Regions from separate parts of the Ruminiclostridium herbifermentans genome, predicted to be linked through region 1. Evidence: predicted binding sites of a transcription regulator. Region 1 holds the regulator's gene; each other region holds the start of a gene.

Region 1 (8,048 bases):
CTTTCCGCGCAGCATAAATATCTGTCCTAATTTTTCAGTTTTCTCTGTAGTAGGATTATATACCGTTGAATCAGATTTTATTGTACCAGAATAAACTTTAAACATTGAAATTTTCCCTACAAATGGGTCTGCGATGGTTTTAAATACAAAGGCAGATAATGGTCCGTTGGCATTTGGCTTTATTTCAACAACATCATCTGTTCCAATCTTTGTGGCTATTTCAACTGTGTCTTCAGGTGATGGCATAAATGAAACAATTGCATTCATCAATTCCTTAACTCCAATGTTTTGAAAAGATGAACCGCAAAATACAGGTGCAATTGTTCTATCAGCAACACCAGCTTTAATACCTTTCAAAAATTCTTCCTGAGTATACTCCTCACCACTAAAGAATTTTTCCATCAAACTTTCGTCTGTCTCAGCTATTAACTCATCAAGTGAACTTTTTATTTGGGATATTCTATCAGTTAAATCCGCAGGAATTTCAGCATCAACTAGCTTATCCTTTTGGAATTTTTTCGCACTCATATTAATTATGTCAACAAAACCAACATATTTTTCAGCTTCATAGATAGGAAGCTGGAAGGGGATTACACTATTTCCGAAAATAGATGACATTTTGTCATAAGAAGCATCAAAATTAGCATTTTCTTCATCCATCTTGTTAATGAAGAAAAATCTAGGAATCTTTCGATTATTTGCATATGTCCAAGATTTTTCTGTTCCTACTGAAACACCACTTTTTGCAGAAACAACTATAATGGCACTATCCGCAACACGAATTCCCTGCATTACCTCTCCAACAAAGTCGAAATAGCCGGGAGTATCAATTATATTAATCTTTTTATCCAGCCATTCACACGTTGCTATTGCAGTACTAATAGAAATTTTTCTTTTAAATTCCTCTGGGTCATAGTCCATTGTGGTAGTTCCATCAACGACTTTCCCAAATCTGTCCAACACTCCAGCATTAAACAACATAGCCTCAGCCAAAGTAGTTTTTCCTGCATTGCCGTGAGCTAAGAGGCATATGTTCCGTAAGTTCTGTACGGCATAGTCCTTCATAATCATTCCTCCTTATTTTTGTTAATCATTTCATACTTATATGTTAAAACTGCTTTTAAAGCCAAAGCAAAATTACATGGGTTAAACCCTTTCCCTCCTGCAAATATACAAAAGGCAAGTACATAAAATTGATTTTAAATTTCAGAGTAGATTAAAGTTAATAATACTATAGCCTAAACAATAAATAATACTGCTTTATAAAGTTTTATATATATTTCATATTCTTAAAAGATTCTCAATAATTTAATATTAATTATTCTATTTATATATGTGTTTTACCTCTTTTATTATCAAAAAATTTTTTATATTTTTAATTAAGTCATCCTTTTCACATAAAAATCAATTGGTGAGTAAATTTGTCAATAGCTTGTTATGTAGTAAACTAACCTGTCTTTAAAAATTATTTGCTTTTTGTTTGGTAATGCTGCCCTCAATTGTTAGGCTTTAAGCAGTATATTCAACTTTAAAGTTTGAGTAATAAAATCATACTGTACTATAGTAAATTATTGGGTACTGATTTGGTATAACATAATTAATTACGCTTCAATAAACTTTCAAACCATATTACTTTACTCTTAATAAGCCTAATTACCACTAATTCTTGACGTATATAATTAGAGGTGCTCATATTAATCACTGGAAAGTTAAGTAAGTATTCTGTTTCTTCTTTATATTTTGTTTTACTTGCTATATAATATAAGTGTTACAAATTTAAAGTCAGTTACTAATAGCCTTGAGTTTAGGTTGTATATCAATACCTGCTTAAAGCATATGAAATTGATTTTATTATTTGGGTAACATAGTATTATGGTTATTACGGTGTAGTATAGTTTCACTTATTGGCCAGGTTTTGAGCCGATAATTTTAGAGTGGCTTGAACTGCCACCTAAGCAGTAAGGTTACATATGTTTAAAAAAGTAAAACGGTAGAAAGGATGTTGATTAATGATTATCGTAATGAATCCAAAGTCAAACCAAATGCAAATTGACGATGTAGTCAATGTTTTAAAAAACTCTGGTTTAGGAGTACACATTTCACAAGGAACAGAGAGAACAATCCTTGGTATTATAGGTGACAAAAGTGTGTTAAGAGATATACCTTTGGAGCTTATGCCTGGAGTAGATAAGTTAGTACCCATTGTTGAGTCTTACAAGCTGGCTGGAAAAACATTTAGGCCAGAGCCAAGTGTAATTGATGTTAATGGTGTAAAAATAGGCGGAAAAGAACTAACCATTATGGCAGGCCCATGTGCCGTAGAAAGTTATGAACAAATAATGGAGGCAGCACATGCTGTTAAGAAATCAGGGGCTCAATTTCTTAGAGGTGGTGCTTTTAAACCCAGAACATCTCCTTATGCCTTCCAAGGCTTAGAAGAAGAAGGTCTAAAATTATTATTAGAGGCAAAGAAAGCTACTGGTTTGCAAATAATAACCGAAGTGACATGCGACAGAGCTGTTGATTTATCTATGCCTTATGTTGATATGTTTCAAATTGGTGCAAGAAATGTGCAGAACTTTCAGTTATTAAAAGAAGTTGGAAAGTCAAAGAAACCTGTCCTACTAAAACGCGGGTCTTCTACAACTATAGATGAATGGTTGAATGCAGCTGAATACATTATGAGTGAAGGCAACTATAATGTTGTTCTATGCGAAAGAGGTATCAGAACTTTTGAAACAGCCACAAGAAATACTCTTGATTTGAGTGCTGTTCCTGTAGTTAAGAATACTAGTCATTTGCCCGTTATTGTTGACCCTAGTCATGCAGCTGGTAAGTCAAAATACGTTGTCCCATTAGCTAGAGCAGCAATAGCAGCAGGTGCAGATGGACTAATTGTAGAAGTTCATCCAAATCCAATGTGTGCATTATCTGATGCTGCGCAGCAGCTAAACTCTAGCGAATTTGACTCACTTTGCAAGGATATTTCTAAGCTGGCACCAATTTTAGAGAGAGAGTTTACTTATGGTTCTAAATAATATTTCAATTATTGGGCTTGGACTAATCGGCGGTTCCTTGGCAAAGGCATTTCGTCATCAAAATGAAAACCTACAAATATATGCCGTAGATAATTGTGTTGAGTCACTCAAAATGTCAGAGTCAGATGGCGTTATTAACAAAGGTTTTAGTGAATGCTGTTCAGAAATATGGAACTCAGATATAATATTCATTTGTACACCAATCAGAAAAACTATTGAGTTTATTGCCCAATTATCAAAAAATATAAATAAAAACTGTATTATTACAGATGTTGCTAGTACAAAAAATGAAATTTGCAGCTATATAGACAGTCTTGAAAACCCGCCAATTTTTATTGGCGGGCACCCCATGGCTGGTACCGAAAAATCAGGATATTCCAATTCTTTTGGCCACTTATTTCAAAATGCATATTATGTATTGACGCCAACTAAGACAGCAACGGAAACTGCATTAGCTGCATTAGCGGAATTACTTAGTGGAATTGGTGCTATTCCTATTATTGTTTCGCCTGAAAAACATGACTTAGTAACTGGATGTATTAGCCATGTACCTCATATCATAGCCTCTACATTAGTTACTTTGGCAAAAAACGAGAATGATCCTGAATTAATAAAGCTTTTGGCCGCTGGTGGCTTCAAAGATATTACACGTATAGCCTCTTCTAATCCAACAATGTGGGAAAATGTTGTACTAAGCAATAGCAAAATTATAATTGAACTGCTTGATAAATGTAAAAAAATAATTGATACTACTATAAATAATATTAATAGTTCAAATAACAGAGAAATATATAATTTTTTTAGTAATGCCAAAGCCTTCAGAGATAGTTTTTCTGCTTCCCCTGTTGGTCTTATTCCCAAAAGTTTTGAATTGATTTTGGATATAGAAGATAAGCCTGGTATTATTGGTAGGATAGCTACACTGTTAGGTAATAATGGCATTAATATTAAAAATATCAATGTTTCGAATAGCCGTGAATATGAACAGGGATGTCTTAGAATAACATTCTTAGATCAAGATAATACCGATAGTGCTTATAAAATACTTTCAGATTGTCAATATAAAGTATTTAGAAAAGATTAATGAATATAAAATGAATATAAAAATTATGGACGGCTTTTAGCCGTCCGTTTTAATTTATACAGTTAAATAAACTTCTTTATACATATTTAAACTTCATGCATAAAGAGTCTATCTTTATAGAAGCCTTATCAAGATTTTTAAAAAATAGCCCATAAGAAATTTTATAGTTAATTGTATTATTTCATATGTAATTACTAAAGTATATTATCTTAAAACTATTTCTTCAAAAAATAAGTCTTTTAAAGACTAATTCTTTTTTTCTCTGTTAAACTTCTCATTTAGCTTGTAGCCCAAAACCATTAAGCTGTCACTTAAATGAACATTTTCTACAATAACATCGTATGGAATTTTTAAGTCCATTGGAGAGAAATTCCATAAGCCCTTAATTCCTAACCTGCCAACTTTATCAGCAATAGAAGCTGTAACTTCATACGGAACACACAACATTGCAATATCTACAGTATTGTTTGATACAAACTCGTCCAACTTTTCGATATCCAAAACTTCTATGTTCTTTATTGTTTTTCCTATGATGTCCGGATTTGAATCAAATATACCTATTATTTTGAAACCTCTTTTTTCAAAGTTCACATAATTGGCAAGTGCCTGCCCCATATTTCCTGCTCCAATTATAATTGCATAAAATGTTTTGTTGATTCCCATAATATTTCCAATTTCATTATATAAAGACTCAACATTATATCCATACCCCTGCTGTCCAAAGCCTCCAAAACAATTAAGATCCTGTCTGATTTGAGAAGCTGTAATTCCCATTCTTATACTCAATTCCTTTGAGGATATTCTTTTTATACCAATCTCCAGCAAATCATTGAGATATCTATGATATCTAGGAAGCCTTTTTATTACAGCAATAGAAATTTTCTTTGAATTCATTAGAATCCTCACCCCATAACTCTGTTTGTGTACGTATTATATCATCTTTGTTATTTTATTGTCAATAACTATTGCCTTTACCTGGTATTACAGTAAATTTATAGTATTAATCAGCCATACTTTTAAAAAATTACATGTTTACAAAACCTTGAATATTAATCAACAAATGTCCCAAGAATCCAGTCAGTAGACACATTATGCTTACACAACCTTTCATATTAATAAACTAAACTCGCAGTCCAATATTTTTAGTTCATCAAATTAAAATTTAACCAATTCATATAATAAGTTTATTCTTAGTAATAACAAGTTTTAAAACGTGAAAATAACTAGACTTTTCGTTAGAAATTTGAGCTGTTTTTCTATTATCTAATTATTATCTAATTATTATTTAATTAATTTTTTTGCAGCAATCTATTGCTAAGTATTATTTAATTATTTTTTTCAGCAATCTATTGCTAAGTATCCCTCAAACCATTAATTTTTTATTAGAAAATGATGAATTAATAATCTATATTGTGAATCTAAAGTAAATTAAAATCTTTTAAACAATTGTTCTATATAAAATTCATAGTGTCAAAAATAAAATTGCGTGATAAAATAGTCATATATTTCTAGGGGCATCTTAAATTCTCAGAACGGCGCACTTGTTCTATCAGAATATACATGAGGCATCTTATGAAATATGTTACTTAGAATAAATTCACATAGTACTTATACAGCTTAGTAACAAGCTAATTAAAACTATTTATGCGGTAGTTTGTAAATAGCTTAAATATTTGAAAATATGAGGAGATCTAAAATGAAAGTTTTGCACATAATCGGCGGAGGAGATGTCGGTGGAGCAAAGGTACACGTTCTATCTCTGGTAAAGGAACTCACTTCCCATATAGACGTTACTCTTTTAAGTCTTAGACCGGGAGCCTTTGCAGATGACGCCCGTGCAATGGGACTAAAGGTAGAAGTTATAAAATCCTCCAATGTTTTATTGGATATAAAAAAATCTATTAACTTTGTTAATAAAAATGATTTTGATATAATTCATTCTCATGGCGCAAAAGCCAATATTTTTGCATATGCAATTAAAAAAGCATGTAAGGTGCCTGTTGTAACAACAATGCATAGTGATTATAAGCTGGACTATATGCAGAGTTTTTATAAACGAATTACCATAGGCTTTCTAAATTCTACTGTTCTTCGAAGTCTAGACTATTATATTGTTGTAACATCAGCCTTTAGAAAGATGCTAACTGAAAGAGGCTTTAATGACAGCCAAATCTATACAATCCTAAATGGTATAGATTTCAGTACACCTCTTAAAGATTATTCTAGACGGGACTTCTCTGAGAAGTATAATATTTCCTTAAATGAAGATGATATTCTTGTTGGAACTGCTGCAAGACTAGACCCGGTAAAGGATATTGGTACTCTCCTTGAGGCTGCAAAGCTTGTTGTTCAAAAGAACCCTAATGTTAAATTTCTTATTGGCGGAGAAGGAGATGAAGGTAAAGAATTAAAAGCCCGCGCAACTAATCTTGGATTAAATAAAAATGTATTCTTTTTGGGCTGGCTCAATGACCCTTATGAACTAATCAGTATTTTAGATATAAATGTTATGACCTCTATCAGCGAAGGTTTCCCATATTATCTGTTAGAAGGTGCACGCTTTTCAAAAGCAACTATTTGCAGTAGAGTAGGCGGCATCCCTGACTTAATTGACTCCTCTGTAAATGGATATCTTTTTGAGCCGCGTGATTATAAAACTCTAGCTGAGCAATTGCTTTCTCTTGCTTCAGATAAAGCCAAGAGAATAGACTTTGGTAATAAACTTTACGCTAAAGCAGATAAGGAGTTTTCCCTTACTGCCATGTGTAAAACCCAGCTAGATATTTATACTTCAATTTCAAAGGATATTGCACTTAACGCTAAAAAGAAAAAATATGATGCTATAATTTCAGGATATTATGGCTTTAACAATATAGGTGACGATGCAATGTTGAGATCTATTGTCTGTAACCTTAGGCAACATAAGCCTGATATATCAATTTTGGCTTTGTCAAGAAGGCCTGAGGAAACTCGCAAATGCTATAATGTTAATTCCATTAACAGAAAAAATGTATTTACCGTATACTTTGCCATGAAAAAAGCTAAGCTCTTTATATATGGCGGTGGTAATATTATTCAGGACAGCACTAGTTCTAGATCTCTAGTCTACTATTTAAGCACAGCATGGCTGGCAAAAAAGCTTAAGCTTAAGGTTATGTTCTATGCAAATGGTATTGGTCCTATTAATAAGCCAATGAATGCTGAATTTTCTCGAAGAATACTGAATAGAGCAGATGTTATAACTGTTAGAGAAAAATTATCCTTCAATGAACTAAAAAGAATGGGGATAACAAAACCAAAAATATTCCTTACTGCAGATGCAGCACTGGCTCTAAAGATAGATAAAAACATTCCGGTTGAAGAACTATTTAAAAATGAAGGTATACCCTTTGATGGTAAATATGCAGGTTTTTCGGTAAGAAGATGCCCTGGCTTGGAAGATAATCAGCATATAAAATATGAAAAAACTATTGCTGAGATTGCAGATTACGTATATTTGACATATAACTTAAAGCCAATTTTCATTCCAATGGAATATCATTTTGATATTTTTACAATACAAAATATTGTTTCAAAAATGAAAACTGAAAGTTATATAATAAGTGATAATCATTCAGTGTCAGAAACCTTTGCAATAATAAATAAAATGGATATTATGATTGCAATGAGACTTCATGCTCTAATATTTTCAGCATATATGAATGTTCCATTTATTGGTATAAGCTATCAACCTAAAGTAGAAGGATTCTTAGAATACATTAACCAGCCCTCAGTTGGCAATGTTAAAGACCTTTCCTTTGAAGAATTGAGGAAAAAAGTTGATTATGTAATGCAAAACAAGACAGTAATAAAAAATGAGCTCTCAGAAGCAATTGAAGCTCTGATTAATAAAGCTGAGGATAATTCCCGACTTGCTATTGAATTAA
Region 2 (8,048 bases), 250 kb from region 1:
GTCTTTTGATTTTTTAAACTTGCGAATAAATTCTGTCAATAATGAAATTATGCATTATTCCTCGATTTTTGTCAATATATATATTATTTTGTCGATTATTATAGTTTAGAATATTTGAGACTAATCACTAGATATAATTATTTTTATTTAATAATTAAATTAGATTTTATTAAGATATTAAATCAATAATTAAGAAAAGTTTATAAAAAATTAATAAAATTTATACTTACTTTTTAAAGGATTTCGTATAAATCATTCAAATAGCAATTATTACCATATAATTCATACAACTATATCACTCTATTATAATCTGTCTTTTAAGAAATAATTATCAAATTTATCCTTTAACCTTCCTTTTTCTTTTGCATGTGATATGATATTTTTAGCAATAATTTTTCTGGTAAAAATTTTTGAAAAAAGACTGCCAACTTCATTTTCTTGCCTGGAATAATTGTTAATTTTCTTTTGAACATTTGCTTTATTGCATATTCTGCAACGTATTGGCTTGTCAATCCTTTTAGGCTCATTTTAACATTTGCTGTTTGATTAAATTCTGTATCAACAGGTCCAGGACATAGTGAACCCACATATACACTGCTTCCTTCTCTGCGAAGCTCCTCATAAATAGCTTGTGTTAGCCTAAGCACATATGCCTTAGATGCATAATAGCTAGACAGCAATGGTCCCGGCAAAAAACCTGCTGATGATGCAACGTTTAAAATATAACCTGAATTTTTTCTTTTAAAATCCACTAAAAATAGCTTAGTCAAAATATGAACAGCCTTTATATTCGTATCAATCAATCTTAACTCATCTTGTATATCAATACTATCAAATATCCCAAATATACCAAAACCTGCATTGTTTATCAAAACATCTATATCTTCATTTTTAACTTGATCATATAGCTCAAAACAGGATTCTTCTTTAGACAAGTCAAGGCAAATTGTCTGAACTTCTGTATCCAATGTGGATTTAAGTTCTTCTAATCTTTCTTGTCTGCGTGCTACTAAAATTAAATCGTAACCTTTTTTACTTAATATTATGGAAATATCACGCCCTATTCCCGAACTAGCTCCTGTTATTAATGCCTTCATGTTTGAATATCCTCTTTCTGTAATTTATTAATGCAGCATTACTTTATTGTTAATTATTTAATTGTTACCTATTTTATTGTTATTGAGTACAATTATTTTTGTTACTATTCTATAGCCATTCTTTAGTCGTTGTCAACATAAAGGAAACCGCCAAAAGCGGCCGTCCCTCAAAAATTCTGTTTGCAGTTTTATCACAACTATTGACAAAAAACCAATATTAATAAACACAAGGTTATTAAGCGTATTTCATATGGGTATCGGAACTTTGATAGCTTCTGACTGAGAATTCTACATACTCAAACAGGCAGAGCATCAATCATATTTTAAGCAGTTGGTTCTCAAATAAAATATAAATATAGCGTCCTATCTATTGATATAGAACAGTACTCGATGCAAAACGGCAGAAATCTAATATACGCAACCAATTCTCCAGCTATTGACACATAACCAAAAAATTTTAGTTTACAGACCACCCTAACTATTGACTTAGAGCCATATTTTAAGTAAAGCCTTATGGCTCATTCCGGCTTATTTGTGGGAGATTTGTGCATATAACCAAAAACTGACCACCCACAAGTTAGATTCTCTCTCAGTTCTAACTTATGGGGGTCAGTTCATATAGTTCTATGATAGCACCTAATTAAATAGGCACATTAATATTATTCTGCTTTTAATCTTTCTTCAAGAGCTGCAAGTTGATTCTTTAATTCTTGTGGCATGCAACCATAGTTGTCATAGTGAGCCTTTATTGATTCAACTTCTTTTAGCCATTCTTCTTTGTTAACTTTGAGAAGTTCAGCCATATCTTCAGCTGATACGTTAAGACCTTCAGTATCAATAGCATCTGCAGTTGGCATGTATCCGATAGGAGTTTTAACTGCTTTTCCTTCTCCTGATACTCTCTCGCAAATCCACTTAAGAACACGGCTGTTTTCACCGTAACCTGGCCATAACCATTTACCATCTTTATCCTTACGGAACCAGTTTACATAGAATATTTTTGGTAATTTGTCTTCAGTTGAAGCAGCTCCAACATCCAACCAGTGTTGTAAGTAATCACCTACATTGTAACCGATAAATGGTAACATCGCGAATGGGTCACGACGAACTTGACCAATCTTGTCAGAGATAGCAGCAGCTGTTATTTCTGAACCCATGATTGAACCCATAAATACACCATGTTTCCAATCAAAGCTTTCATGTACCAAAGGAATAGTACTTGGACGACGTCCTCCTATCAATATAGCTGATATAGGAACACCAGCAGGATCTTCCCACTCAGGAGCTATAACAGGACACTGTGAAGCTGGGGCTGTAAAACGAGCATTTGGATGAGCAGCAGGAGTTCCTGATGCTGGAGTCCAATCGTTGTTTTTCCAGTCAATGAGATGATCTGGAGCATCGTATCCGATACCTTCCCACCATACATCTTTGTCATCTGTAATACCAACATTTGTGAATATAGTATTCTTTTCAATACTGTGCATAGCATTTGGGTTTGAATCTAATGATGTACCTGGAGCAACTCCGAAGAAACCAGCCTCTGGGTTGATAGCATACAATCTGCCATCTTTACCATACTTCATCCAAGCGATATCATCACCGATAGTTTCAACCTTCCAACCTGGAATTGTTGGAACAAGCATTGCAAGGTTAGTCTTTCCGCAAGCACTTGGGAAAGCACCACAGATATATTTAACGTCACCCTTAGGGCTAGTTATTTTTAGAATAAGCATATGTTCAGCTAACCATCCCTCATCACGAGCTATAGCTGATGCTATACGAAGAGCAAAACATTTTTTACCTAATAATGCATTTCCGCCGTATCCTGAACCATATGACCATATAGTTCTTTCTTCTGGGAAGTGACTGATGTATTTCTTTTCGATTGGAGCACATGGCCATTTTGTATCTTTTTCGCCTTCAGCTAAAGGAGCTCCTACAGAATGTAAACATGGAACAAAATCTCCATCACCAAGAGCCTCTAAAACTTTAGTACCAATACGAGTCATTATACGCATGTTGATTACAACGTATGCGCTATCAGTAAGTTCAACACCTATTTTTGATATTTCTGATCCTATTGGTCCCATTGAGAATGGTATAACATACATTGTTCTACCCTTCATACAGCCTTTGTAAAGACCCTTCATTGTTTCTTTCAATTCATCTGGATTAATCCAGTTGTTAGTTGGTCCTGCTGCTTCTTTAGTCTTTGAAGCAATATATGTTCTGTCTTCAACACGAGCAACGTCTGAAGGATCACTGTTAAAAGCATAACATCCAGGACGCTTCTCAGGGTTTAATGGTTTAGCTAATCCCGCATCAACCAATTCCTGTATTAAACGGTCATTCTCTTCTTGAGAACCATCACACCAATAAATTTGATCTGGTTGACACATGTCAGCCATTTCTTTAACCCACGCTTGCAATTTTACATTTGTAGTCATTATTATTCTCCCTTCAATTTATATAAATATACTGCTATCAATGAGTAGTATTTGTGATTATCACTGTACTATTCAGCAATTTATGTAAGCAATAGATTTAGTTAATTTTTTCACTAACAATGTTACCATACTAAACCATAAATTTCAACAACTCTTTTAATATTATTTATTAATTTTTTTTGTATTTTTTGCAAGTTATCAACTTCCCAGCTTCATGCACATATATTTATACATAAATTTATTTCTCATAAAATTCCTTACATTCTCTTATATCAAACATTTTTATCAATTTTGCGTTGTACTTTATTACATACAATATATGTGTTTTTTGCAAAAAAAGACATTTTTATATCGAAGAAGTTGCATGTACATTTTTGTATACAATAAACAATGATAACTTATACATGCCACAATTTAACTACAAATTAAGCACAGGTTTTATTTATTTATTATTTTAATGGTATTTATATAGGTATTTTCAGCCACTATTTATTGGGTCTATTTATTAAATTATAGGCATATAACTAAGCAGGCTTTATGCAGCAAATTAATCATTAAAACAATCATCTTTAAAAGCTTCAACAACCCTATTTGTGACTACGTTAAACTACTCAACTAATACCGTCTATTAAGATAGCATTCCCACATGAAATGCCTAACAATGTTATCATTATTATTTTTATTGCATAAACTATATAATGAACAAATATTTAGGAAGGTGGAATCCTTTTGTCTGCAAAGATTATTAACTATTACGCATGTGCCAATTCAGCCCGTGGTTTTATTAGCTTTTTCGATGATAATATCAAAGGACTTGATAAGTTATACATCCTAAAGGGTGGACCTGGAACGGGCAAATCAACTCTTATGAAAAACATAGGCAACGAATGGTACAATAGAGGTTTCGATATAGAATACATACACTGTTCTTCTGATAACCATTCTATTGATGGAGTGATAATACCAACTCTTAGCATCGGTGTCGTTGATGGTACAGCACCCCATATTATTGAGCCAAAAGCACCTGGGGCAATAGAGGATTATGTAAATCTTGGAGCAGCCTGGGATAGTAAAAAACTTGCACCACAAAAAAATGAAATATTAAAAATAAAAAATAAAATAGCTTCATGTTATGCAAGTGCGTATGAGCACTTTAGAAACGGTTTAAGTATTCATGACGAGTGGGAAAAGATTTATATTGACAATATTGATTTCAATAAATTAAATGACATTACAAATTCTTTAATTTCAAAATTTTTTAATGATAAAAGTTCTGATAAACAAGGCAGTGTAAAAAACAGATTTTTTGGTGGAGCTACACCAGAAGGTTCTGTTGACTTTGTAATGAATCTGACTGAATGCATTGAAAAAAGATATTTCATTAAAGGGCGTCCCGGTTCAGGAAAATCCACCATGCTCAAAAAAATTGCCCAAGCCGCAGAAGGAAAAGGCTTTGATGTAGAAATTTACCACTGCGGCTTTGACCCTAACAGTCTAGATATGGTAATTGTAAGAGAGTTAGACATTGCTATATTCGACAGTACCCCACCTCATGAATACTTCCCAGATAGATCATCCGATGAAATAGTTGACGTATATGCTTTAGCTATTAATCCAGGAACTGATGAAAAGTATAAAGAAGAATTAGACTCGATAATTAGTCGTTATAAGTTAGCTGTAAGCAATGGAATAACACAGCTTGCTAATGCAAAAAAATTACATGATGAACTTGAAAGCATTTACATAGATGCTATGGATTTTAATAAGGTTGATAAAATTGCAAACGACTTAATGGAAAGCATAGATGATTATTTTTTTAGTGTGGAATAGCAATCATGCATTAGCCGTTCATAGTGCTATTAAACCTACATAGTACTGGTTTGTACAAAAATAATTATTTCTCATGTCTCCGTTTCTCGGTTAATAAACTCCGACATACTCAACAGACTAAGGCCCATAATTTAAAAAGGCTGACTCTACTGAGCCAGCCTAAATTATTTTATTTTACTTTAAAGTTTCATATTATTAATAAATTTCTTACTTATTTAGCAAGTAATTGCTTAATTTGCAGACTACTTTAACTAAACTTACAAAGCGCAAATAATCATAAAATTTTATAATTTCATTACTGCGGCAACTATATAATTTATTATGAATAAGCTTGTTACTATATACATAATAGGATGAACCTCTTTAGCCTTGCCCTTGCATATCTTAACTATTACATAGAATATAAATCCTGCGGATATACCACTTGAAATACTGTATGCATATGTCATAACTACTGCAGTGAAAAATGCTGAAAGAGCTTCGTCAAAATCATCCCATCTGATTTTAGCAAAAGAACTCATCATTAGAATACCTACAATAATTAGCGCAGGAGCAGTTGCTGCAGCTGGAACAATTCCTGCTACAGGTGCAAACAAAAGACAAGCAGCAAAAAGTACGGCTGTTACTACTGAGGTAAGACCAGTTTTTCCGCCCGCACCAATACCTGCAGCACTTTCAACATACGTTGTTGTATTTGATGTACCTAAAAGTGCACCAATAGAAGTTGCTGTTGCATCGGCAAATAAAGCCTTGTCCATTTTAGATTTGAAGCCTTTTCCAGAAAATAACTCTGCTTCATCTCGGTCATCAAATATGCCGCTCTTTCTGCCAGTTCCGATAAATGTTCCAATTGTATCAAAAGTATCTGATAAAGTGAAAGACAATATAGTTACAAGAACAATAGGAATCAACTTAGGATCAGCGAAAAGACCTGAAAAATCTAATTGAAATGCTGTTTGAGAAATATCTGTAACACTATAAGGAGTGGATGTACTTATATCAGTAACTCCCATTGGTATACCAATCAATGTAGTTGCTATTATACCAATAAGAATTGAACCCTTAACCTTTAGAATCATCAAAACCGCAGTTATAACAAGTCCAATCAATGCAAGCTGTGCTGCAGGTGCTGCAAAATTTACAAATGCAGGCACAACATTTGCACCATCTGCTACAATAGTTATAGCATCAGGTTCTGTACCAAACATAGATAATAAAGGAGCATTAGCTTTTCCTTCAGTAGTAAACTTGAGGAATCCGGCATTTTTAAATCCTATGTATGCTATGAAAAGTCCAATACCACCGCCAATAGCTAATTGAAGAGATTCAGGAATTGCTTTGATAATCATTTTTCTTACTTGAGTTACTGTGATAACAATATTAATAATACCGCAAATAAATACCATTGCTAACGCTTGCTGCCAACTATACCCTAATCCAATAACAACTGTAAAGGTGAAAAATGCATTCAGACCCATACCAGGAGCCTGAGCATAAGGAACATTTGCAACCAACCCCATAATCAAAGTACCTATTATTGCTGCAAGGATTGTTGCTACATAAACTCCACCCATTGGCATACCAGTTTGTCCCAAAATAGATGGATTTAAAAAAATTATGTACGCCATAGTAAAAAATGTTGTTAAACCAGCAACTATTTCAGTTTTAACATTTGTACCATGCTGACTGAGTTGAAATTTTTTTTCTAAAAAATTCATACTTCCCCTCCTAAATTAATCTCTTGCACTTTAATATTATCCTTTCAAATAATCTATTCAATTGGTATTAACTAGATAAATTTAGCAGATAAATCAAAAGCAAGCTCTACAAAAGAAAATTTGACAGGACTATTTTATCACAAATAGTTTTATTATCAAGCATTTAAATATAAATATTTGAAATACAATTTCGCATTTTTAATCAAGAAAAGATATTTTTTTAAAAATATAACAAGGATGCCTCAAATAATACAACTATAGTATTACTTTGCTGCATCCTTTTATTTATATATCTCCAATCACAGATAAAATTTTATGTGCTAAAGTTGCTTTTTTTATTTTTAAACCTTTTTAACCTTAAAAACTGAGTTTAAAATCAGCCAATTCTGCGGGAAATACCTTCCTATAGTCCAATAGCTGATGCCTCCGAGTCTATATTCATTTGCCAGTTCTAATTTTGCCAATATGCTTCTTGCATCCTCAAACCAGACCTCATGCTGTCTTCCTGAGGAATCATAGTACTTAAAAAATGGCGACTGAGATACAGGGTCAAATTGTATATTTGCTCCTACTTCATATGCCAACTGAACAGCACCTGGATTGGATAGTGCTCTGGCAGCTGTACCTGGCTTGTATGGCAAAGTCCAATCATAACCATAATTAGGTATTCCCATAAATATCTTGTTACGCGGAATTGCAGTTACTGCATAATTTATTACTCTTCTAACTTGGTTTATTGGAGCTACTGCCATAGGTGGTCCATAGGTAAATCCCCATTCGTATGTCATAATAATTACATGGTCAACAAGCGCGCCATGTATAGGATAATCATGAGCCTGATAAAGAACTCCCAGCTGGTCTGCCGATATCTTTGGAGCAACAGCAGTAGTCACAGTATAGCCTAAAGGTCTAAGAACTGCGGTAATTCTTCTTAGAAAATTATTGTAATTATC
Region 3 (8,048 bases), 470 kb from region 1:
CTCTACAGAAAATTTTCTGAGAGCCTAAGAGTTTTTTGACTTATAACGCCTAATTCCAAAATGAAATTTTTCGCTTTTATTAAGCTCGAAAATACATCTTGTTGGTACATACTTTATTTTCGAACTATTGCATTGCAGGCGCTTAAGCAAGGCAGTATATATTCTAGCTGTTTGAAAATTAAAGCCATTCTCGCCACTTATAGAAGTGGAGAACTTTTCTGCCTCGTTATATAACCTTCATTGAATTATTTCTAAATTTATGCAGTTCTTTCTCAAATTCATCTATTAAGTATTGCCTTCGATTCTCAAAAGTCTTATGGTCTTGAATAAAATCGGTATCTTCAGGTATAAAGTTTAATTCGGTACATTCAAAATTATTAATCTTTTGGGGCGATATAAGTATTAGCTTCCCCATAATGTGGTTCATATTTGCCCATCCCTTCTATATAACTTTTTCTTTTTTCCTTACTCTTTTTTAATATATCAAATTTTTTTGCTACAACCTTAAATAACTGCTCTTGATAATAACTAACTGTCAGTACATGTATGTATGCCATAAATGGCTTAACAAATTCCCTTATCTCTTCCGTAGTTCTCCCTATTAGCATATTTTCTTTTATTTCTATTTGTAATAGGGACACAATACCTTCATTTTCACACATAACAGGAATTGCAATGTACTGTAAAATTTCATTTGTTCTTTTACCATATACTAAATGTTTTTTTATCTCTTCAGCACTTTTCAAAATAAAAATATTATTCTGATTTTCAATAAATATTTTTACTTGAAAATAATTGTGCTCCTCATTAAGATAGAAATGCTTATCAAATAAACTTGGTGTTATTTGATTTGCATTTCCATAGCTTATCATTTTTATATATTCTGCTCCTGTTCTTTTTTCTTTAAACCGCTGCATCAATGAAACCTGGTGAGAGTCTTTATCAGTAGAAGCTTTTATTGCATCATATATGTTATGACATACAAGTGCTGCAACATCCTGATAACTATAATTTTGAAAATCAGATTTCATTGGAATAGAGTTTGCCTTAACAGAAATGCTTTTTGTTATTTCATATATTTTTTTACCTATAGTATCATTTATTACTGTTTCTCTATTCACAATTTCTTTCACACATTTAATTAATTTGTCCTGATATTTCTGATAATTATCTATCAAAATTGTTATCCAATTGAATATAACAATAAACACACATGTTATTAGTATATGCCATTTATCTTGATAAAATTCCTGTTGATTTATTTTATATGTATTAAAATCAGCTAATTTCATTTGAATTGAAAAAACAGTAGTGATTATGAAATTCACCAATGTTCTGACATATGAAGACTTTAAAATATTATAAATACAGAAAATGAAATTCCCAAATCTCTTGTTTTTTCTAGCCAATTGCTTTACATGCAGAATAAATCTAGAAGGTTTTTTCATTTATCTATCCCCCTTTAAATCAATGCTACATATATTTCTATATTTGAATATTATCTCCTTTTTTGCGGAAATAAAAAACGATATCCCATTATTAAGAGAATATCGTCCAAAGGCATATATAGGCACTTTAGCCATTAAAATTTTATTTATATAATCTTTATATAATTTCCTATTTTTTGTTCCCAATTCTGTAATTTTCCCAAATAAAAATTGCTAATGTCCACTTGAATGATAATCTTTTAAGGTGAATGCTGTTAGAATATCTATTGTCTTATGTGATTCACTAAAAAATAATAAGTTCAATTCAAGATCTGTTAGAGTAAGCAATAAACATTGTAATAAATATAAACACGATTCTGCGTTTCTGCTTTTAGTTCTTCTGTACGTCATCAATGAAAATTAAAATAAATAAAAGCATGAACTAGTTGTAAACTATCGCCAACTAATTCATGCTATTATTTGCAATTTACAGTTTTACCTCAACTATTGACATAGAACCACTAATTCATGCCATTGTTTCAGTAATAAACCTTTAAATATTCTCCTGCACCGAAAGAATTTTACGTGCAAAAGTTAATTAATTACTTAACTAATAGTGATTCTCCAGTCATTTCTGCTGGTTTTTCCACACCCATTATATCCAATATTGTTGGAGTCAAATCTGCAAGTTTGCCTTCTTTTAGCTTAGCATCACCTATACCTATTCCAATCAATGGAACTACATTTGTAGTATGTGCAGTAAAGGCTCCACCATTTTCGTAGTCTAGCATTTGCTCTGCGTTTCCATGGTCTGCTGTTATTAGCACAACGCCTCCCTGAGCAGTAACTGCATCAACTACCTTGCCCACACACTCATCCACAGCCTCTACAGCTGCCTTAGCTGCTTCAAATACACCTGTGTGACCAACCATATCGCAGTTTGCAAAGTTGAGTATAATTACATCATATTGCTTCGAGTTAATTCTTTTTACAGCCTCTTCAGCAACCTCATAAGCACTCATCTCAGGCTTTAAGTCATAAGTTGCAACCTTTGGTGAAGGAATAAGCGCTCTATCTTCACCTTCATACTGAGCTTCAACACCGCCATTAAAGAAGAATGTTACATGTGCATATTTTTCAGTTTCTGCAATACGCAGCTGCCTATACCCAAGTCTGCTAATATACTCTCCAAAAGTGTTATCCAAAGTTTGTGGCTTAAATGCAACCGATACATTAGGCATTGACTTATCATATTGAGTCATACAAATAAAATGTAGTGGGAATAAGCCCTTTTCTCTTTCAAATCCTTTAAACTCAGGATCTACAAAAGTTCTTGTTATTTCTCTTGCTCTATCAGGTCTGAAATTAAAGAAAATAACTGAATCGTTTGCACCAATTGTAGCAACTGGCTTTCCATCCTCTAAAATAACAGTTGGCTTAACAAACTCGTCATATTCCTCACGAGCAAAGGACGCTTCTACAGCCTCTACAGCAGAATTTGCAGTTAATCCAACTCCATTAACCATAGCATCATAAGCAAGCTTAACTCTTTCCCAACGGTTGTCTCTATCCATAGCATAATATCTACCCATTACAGAAGCAATCTTTCCAACTCCAATTTCGGAAAGCTTAGCTTCTAACTCTTCAGTATATACTTTAGAACTATCTGGCGGAACATCTCTGCCATCATAAAAACAGTGCACAAATACATCCTTAAGGCCATTTCTTTTTGCCATCTCAACTAATGCGTATAAATGAGTATTGTGGCTGTGTACGCCTCCATCAGATAAAAGGCCGAATAAATGAAGCTTTGAATTATTTGCTTTACAGTTTTCTACCGCCTCTAAGAATTCTTCTTTTACATAGAAATCGCCATCCATAATTGACTTAGTTATTCTTGTTAATTCTTGATAAACTATTCTACCAGCACCAATATTTGTATGCCCTACTTCTGAATTTCCCATTTGTCCATCTGGAAGTCCTACATTCATACCACTTGTGTGAACTATAGTATTAGGGTATTTTGTCATATAGCTATCCAGATTTGGCTTGTTTGCTGCGGCAATAGCATTACCTTCTACTTTAGGATTATATCCGTAGCCATCAAGAATCATTAATGTTACTAATTTCTTTTCCATATAGTCTTCTCCTTCATATTTGACATTTATCTCCTATAAACAGACTTGCAACTTATACAAGTCGACCCCCCAGAGCCTGCCGGAGGGTCAATATATTCATGATTATTTTATAGATAGAAATTTTACAACAATAAAAAATTTCGAAAATTTTCTATCAAAAACATATTTCTAAGAAAAAATAAACTCTAAAATACTTATTCTTAAGCTTTAGCTATGATTGTGAAATCATCAATCTTAAGACTTGCTCCACCTACTAATCCACCATCGATATCTGACATAGCGAATAATTCAGCAGCATTTTTAGCATTAACACTTCCACCGTACTGAATTCTAGTAGCATTTGAAACGTCTTCTCCGTAAAGTTCTTTAATTGTATTTCTGATAATTGCACAAACTTCATTTGCTTGCTCATTAGTAGCAGTTTTACCTGTTCCAATAGCCCAGATTGGCTCATATGCTATTACAACCTGCTTAACTTGTTCAGCTGAAAGGCCAAGTAAAGCAACTTTTATCTGATATCTTACATGGTCAGCTGTAACACCTTGTTCTCTTTGAGTCAATGTCTCTCCACAGCAAATGATAGGAGTCATTCCATGCTTAAATATAGCGTGAGCCTTTTTATTAACTGTCTCATTAGTTTCTCCAAAATATTCTCTTCTCTCTGAGTGTCCAATTATTACATAATCAACACCTAAATCAGCAAGCATTGGGGCTGAAACTTCACCTGTGAAAGCTCCGCTTTCTTCCCAGTGCACATTCTGAGCTGCAACCTTTATATTTGATCCCTTTGCTGCCGCAACAACTCCTGGCAAGCATACAAATGGAACACCTACAACAACCTCTGATGCAGTATCTGCAACTTTTTCTTTTAATGCATTTACAAATTCAACTGCTTCTGAAGCAGTTTTGTTCATTTTCCAGTTACCTGCTGCAATAGTTCTTCTATTACTCATATTATCCTCCAACACCCTCTAGGGCACAAAAATTTGGTATTTCACAAAGATAAGCCTCTGCATAGCAGAATAAATTGCTTATTATAAAGTCTTATCCACATTACAACTCTTTTATAATCTATTTAAATAAATTAAATTATTTGTTCATAAGAACATCTATACCTGGAAGAATTTTACCTTCTAAGTACTCTAATGAAGCTCCACCACCAGTTGAAATATGTGTAATCTTATCAGCAAAGCCTAATTGCTCAACTGCTGCTGCTGAATCTCCGCCACCAACTATAGAAATTGCACCTGATTCAGCAAGTGCCTTTGCAACTTCTTTTGTTCCTGTTGCAAAGTTAGCGAACTCAAAAACTCCCATAGGTCCGTTCCAAATAACTGTCTTTGCATCCTTAATAGCAGAAGCATATTTTTCGATAGTAACAGGTCCGATATCCATTCCCATCCAACCATCTGGCATAGCATTTGATGCAACGATTTGCTTTTCTGAATCATTATTAAATTCTTTAGCAACTGCATTATCGCTAGGAAGTAATAAACTAACACCCTTTGCTGCTGCTTTTTCCATCAAGTTCTTTGCTAATTCAACCTTATCTTCCTCACAGATTGAAGTTCCTATGTTATATCCTTTTGCCTTTAGGAAAGTATAAGCCATACCTCCACCAATAATCAATGTGTCAACCTTGTCAATTAAGTTTTCTATAACTGCAATCTTATCAGATACCTTTGCACCACCTAGTATAGCAACAAAAGGTCTAGCTGGATTTGCTAAAGCTTTACCCATTATTTCAATTTCTTTCTTTATAAGGAATCCGCAAACTGCTGGTAAATAATCTGCCAATCCTGCAGTAGAAGCATGTGCTCTATGAGCTGTACCAAATGCATCATTTACAAATATTTCTGCCATGCTTGCAAGTTCTTTTGCAAAATCAGGATTATTTTTAGTTTCTTCTTTGTGGAATCTTACATTCTCAAGCATAAGTACTTCACCGGATTGTAAAGCAGCTGCTTTAGCTTTAGCATCTTCACCTATTACATCCTTTGCCATTATAACATTCTTGCCAAGTAACTCGCCAAGTCTAACAGCAGTAGGCTTCATGCTGAATTTATCTTCAAATCCATCCTTTGGTCTTCCTAAGTGTGAAACAAGTATAGTTTTTGCTCCCTTATCAACAAGATACTTAATAGTAGGAAGTGCACCAACAATTCTCTTATCATCAGTAATTTTTCCATTTGCATCTAATGGTACATTAAAGTCAACTCTAACTATTACCTTTTTACCTGCAACGTCAATGTCTTCTATTGTCTTCTTATTCATTAACTTCACGCTCCTATATGTTTTATTTATTTAATTGATTCTAAATTAGAAAAATGTATTTAATATTCGTATATTATCCACATTTCTACCGAAATAACCAAAGTAATTTTACCTCTTTTTTCATGTTATTTCAATAGTTTGTGAGTAAATTAACAAAAAACTCAAAACATTTATTAAGATAATATCATTAGAAATGATGTGAATTATTATAGATATCAAAATGCGTTCTGCATTCCTACATCTTAAATAATATAACAATCAATTTTACTATCTTCTTATTGTTTTGAGAATAACCTACATCAAAAATACACAAAAGTTCAATTGAATTTTACAAAATTTGTTATTATTTCCAAAATTCTATATTTGCTGCACCAATTATAAATACAAATATATACATTAATTGTAAATATACGGAACAATTCTACAAGTTAAATCATCATTCATATAAATACAATTACTGGAGTAGCTAAGCCTATGATCAATGAGTCTAATATTACTAATTTTGAGAATGAATTTCTAGTTATGGAAGACAAACTTTTTAATGTTGCATACAGAATATTGAGAAACCATTGTGATGCGGAAGATGTTGTACATGATGCATTTATAAAAGCTGCAGAGAACTTAACTCAGCTAAAAGATACAGATAAGCTTTCATACTGGTTATGTACAATTACTCGTAATAAGGCTCTGGAGAAGTATAATAAAAAGAAAAGAGAGGTTTTAATGGACTGCGGAATCTATGACAATGTCCAATACAATTATCTTTCAAGTTTCCATCCCGATTTTATTCTTCCCGAAAAAATATGCATTAACAATGATTTTGAAAAATATTTAAAAGAAAAAATCAGCAATATTCTTGATCCCTGTAGCAGAGACATCCTTTTTGCTTATTATTTTGACTATATGAGTTATAAAGAAATAGCGCAAAAATTCAATATGAAAGAAGGAACAATCAAATCTAGAATAAGCAGAAGCAAAGCAAAAATTAAGCTTTTGCTACAAAATGTAATAGTTTAAAAATAATTTGTATAATTATGGGAACTTTTATGCTTTTAAATAATCTAATTTTATAGAAGCAGTTATCACCTTAGTATCAATTCTAGATAGATATGAGGTAGTAGCTTCTATTGTTTATAAAATAATATCTATTTTTACAGTCAAAGTGGAATACTCGCAAAAATGAAGCATGCCTTTGAAAACTGCTTTTTGTACAACACTTGTAGTTAATTAGTACAGTTTCGAGACCAAAATTACTAAAGTATTGTAAATAGATCTATCAAATGAGGATAATAATTCTTCGAATAGCTTTAGTTCTTTAAGTAATCCTTTAGTTAGAACATAGTACTTTTTTGGTCAGAATAATCCATAATCTACTTTGACAAAATATTATTCCAATTATATTAATAATTTTTGTGCCCTGAACGCAATTGAAAGGAGCGGTGCTAATATGTTTTCAAATAGCTGTGGATACAACCTTTATTATGAAATATCCGGTAACAATAAAGGAGAATGGTTATTATTACTACACGGAATAGCGGGTTCTACAAGGTGCTGGAAATATCAAATAAATGATTTAAATGCTCATTTCAAAATATTAAATATTGACCTTGCTGGACATGGAAACTCCGGTACTTTAGGAACAGCACGCTATAGTGGAGAAATTATTGCAAACCATATTCGAATCTTACTAGATGAATTGAACATTGATAAAACTCATATTTTGGGTCTTTCTCTAGGTACCATTATACAACAATACTTTTGTGAAATGTTTCCTGAAAGGGTAATTTCTAATGTATTTACAAGTCCAATTTGTAAACCAAACTATCTTTCATATATTATGAACAGCTTTGCAGATAAAATATTTTTAAAATTATTTAGTAAAAACACATATTTAGATATAATGGCTTACCTGATGCTTCCTGGAAAAATTCATGAAAAATCTCGGAAGTTCTTTCTTAGTGAAACTTCTAAAATGAGTAATGAAGAATTTATTAAATGGTGGAAGGTAACGGTAAAAGGTGATCATTATTTTTATACGTCAAATTGCAGTATTCCTTCTCTAATCATTGTTGGTGAAAATGACTTTTGTTTTTACGATGATGCGGTTGCACTTAAAGAAAAGTATACGAATAGCGACTTTATAGTTATAAAAAATGCAGGTCATGTTCTCATATTTCAAAAACCTGAAGAATTTAATTCAATTGTAATT

The links. The regulator Rex, encoded in region 1, represses fermentation and respiration genes when NADH is low (regulators of the CRP and FNR family bind a similar motif). The targets are predictions, from matches to a motif close to ATTGTTAANNNNTTAACAAT.
Region 2: EHE19_RS02065 (phosphoenolpyruvate carboxykinase (GTP)) is a predicted target of Rex. The motif match lies at 3,645-3,664, and genes of this name have one in related genera.
Region 3: pgk (phosphoglycerate kinase) is a predicted target of Rex. The motif match lies at 5,977-5,996, and genes of this name have one in related genera.

What each region holds. Positions count from the first base shown of each region.
Region 1 is NZ_CP061336.1:739,942-747,989, reverse strand. Features, by position in the region: gene fusA (elongation factor G) at 1-1,065, opposite strand, end outside; gene aroF (3-deoxy-7-phosphoheptulonate synthase) at 2,010-3,038, shown strand; gene EHE19_RS03180 (prephenate dehydrogenase) at 3,025-4,122, shown strand; gene EHE19_RS03175 (redox-sensing transcriptional repressor Rex) at 4,369-5,016, opposite strand; gene csaB (polysaccharide pyruvyl transferase CsaB) at 5,819-8,048, shown strand, end outside.
Region 2 is NZ_CP061336.1:486,617-494,664, reverse strand. Features, by position in the region: gene EHE19_RS02070 (SDR family NAD(P)-dependent oxidoreductase) at 345-1,097, opposite strand; gene EHE19_RS02065 (phosphoenolpyruvate carboxykinase (GTP)) at 1,757-3,547, opposite strand; gene EHE19_RS02060 (PRK06851 family protein) at 4,277-5,377, shown strand; gene EHE19_RS02055 (NCS2 family permease) at 5,662-7,095, opposite strand; gene EHE19_RS02050 (LysM peptidoglycan-binding domain-containing protein) at 7,437-8,048, opposite strand, start outside.
Region 3 is NZ_CP061336.1:1,211,064-1,219,111, reverse strand. Features, by position in the region: gene EHE19_RS05325 (hypothetical protein) at 378-1,448, opposite strand; gene gpmI (2,3-bisphosphoglycerate-independent phosphoglycerate mutase) at 2,030-3,565, opposite strand; gene tpiA (triose-phosphate isomerase) at 3,766-4,518, opposite strand; gene pgk (phosphoglycerate kinase) at 4,655-5,839, opposite strand; gene EHE19_RS05305 (RNA polymerase sigma factor) at 6,314-6,856, shown strand; gene EHE19_RS05300 (alpha/beta fold hydrolase) at 7,287-8,048, shown strand, end outside.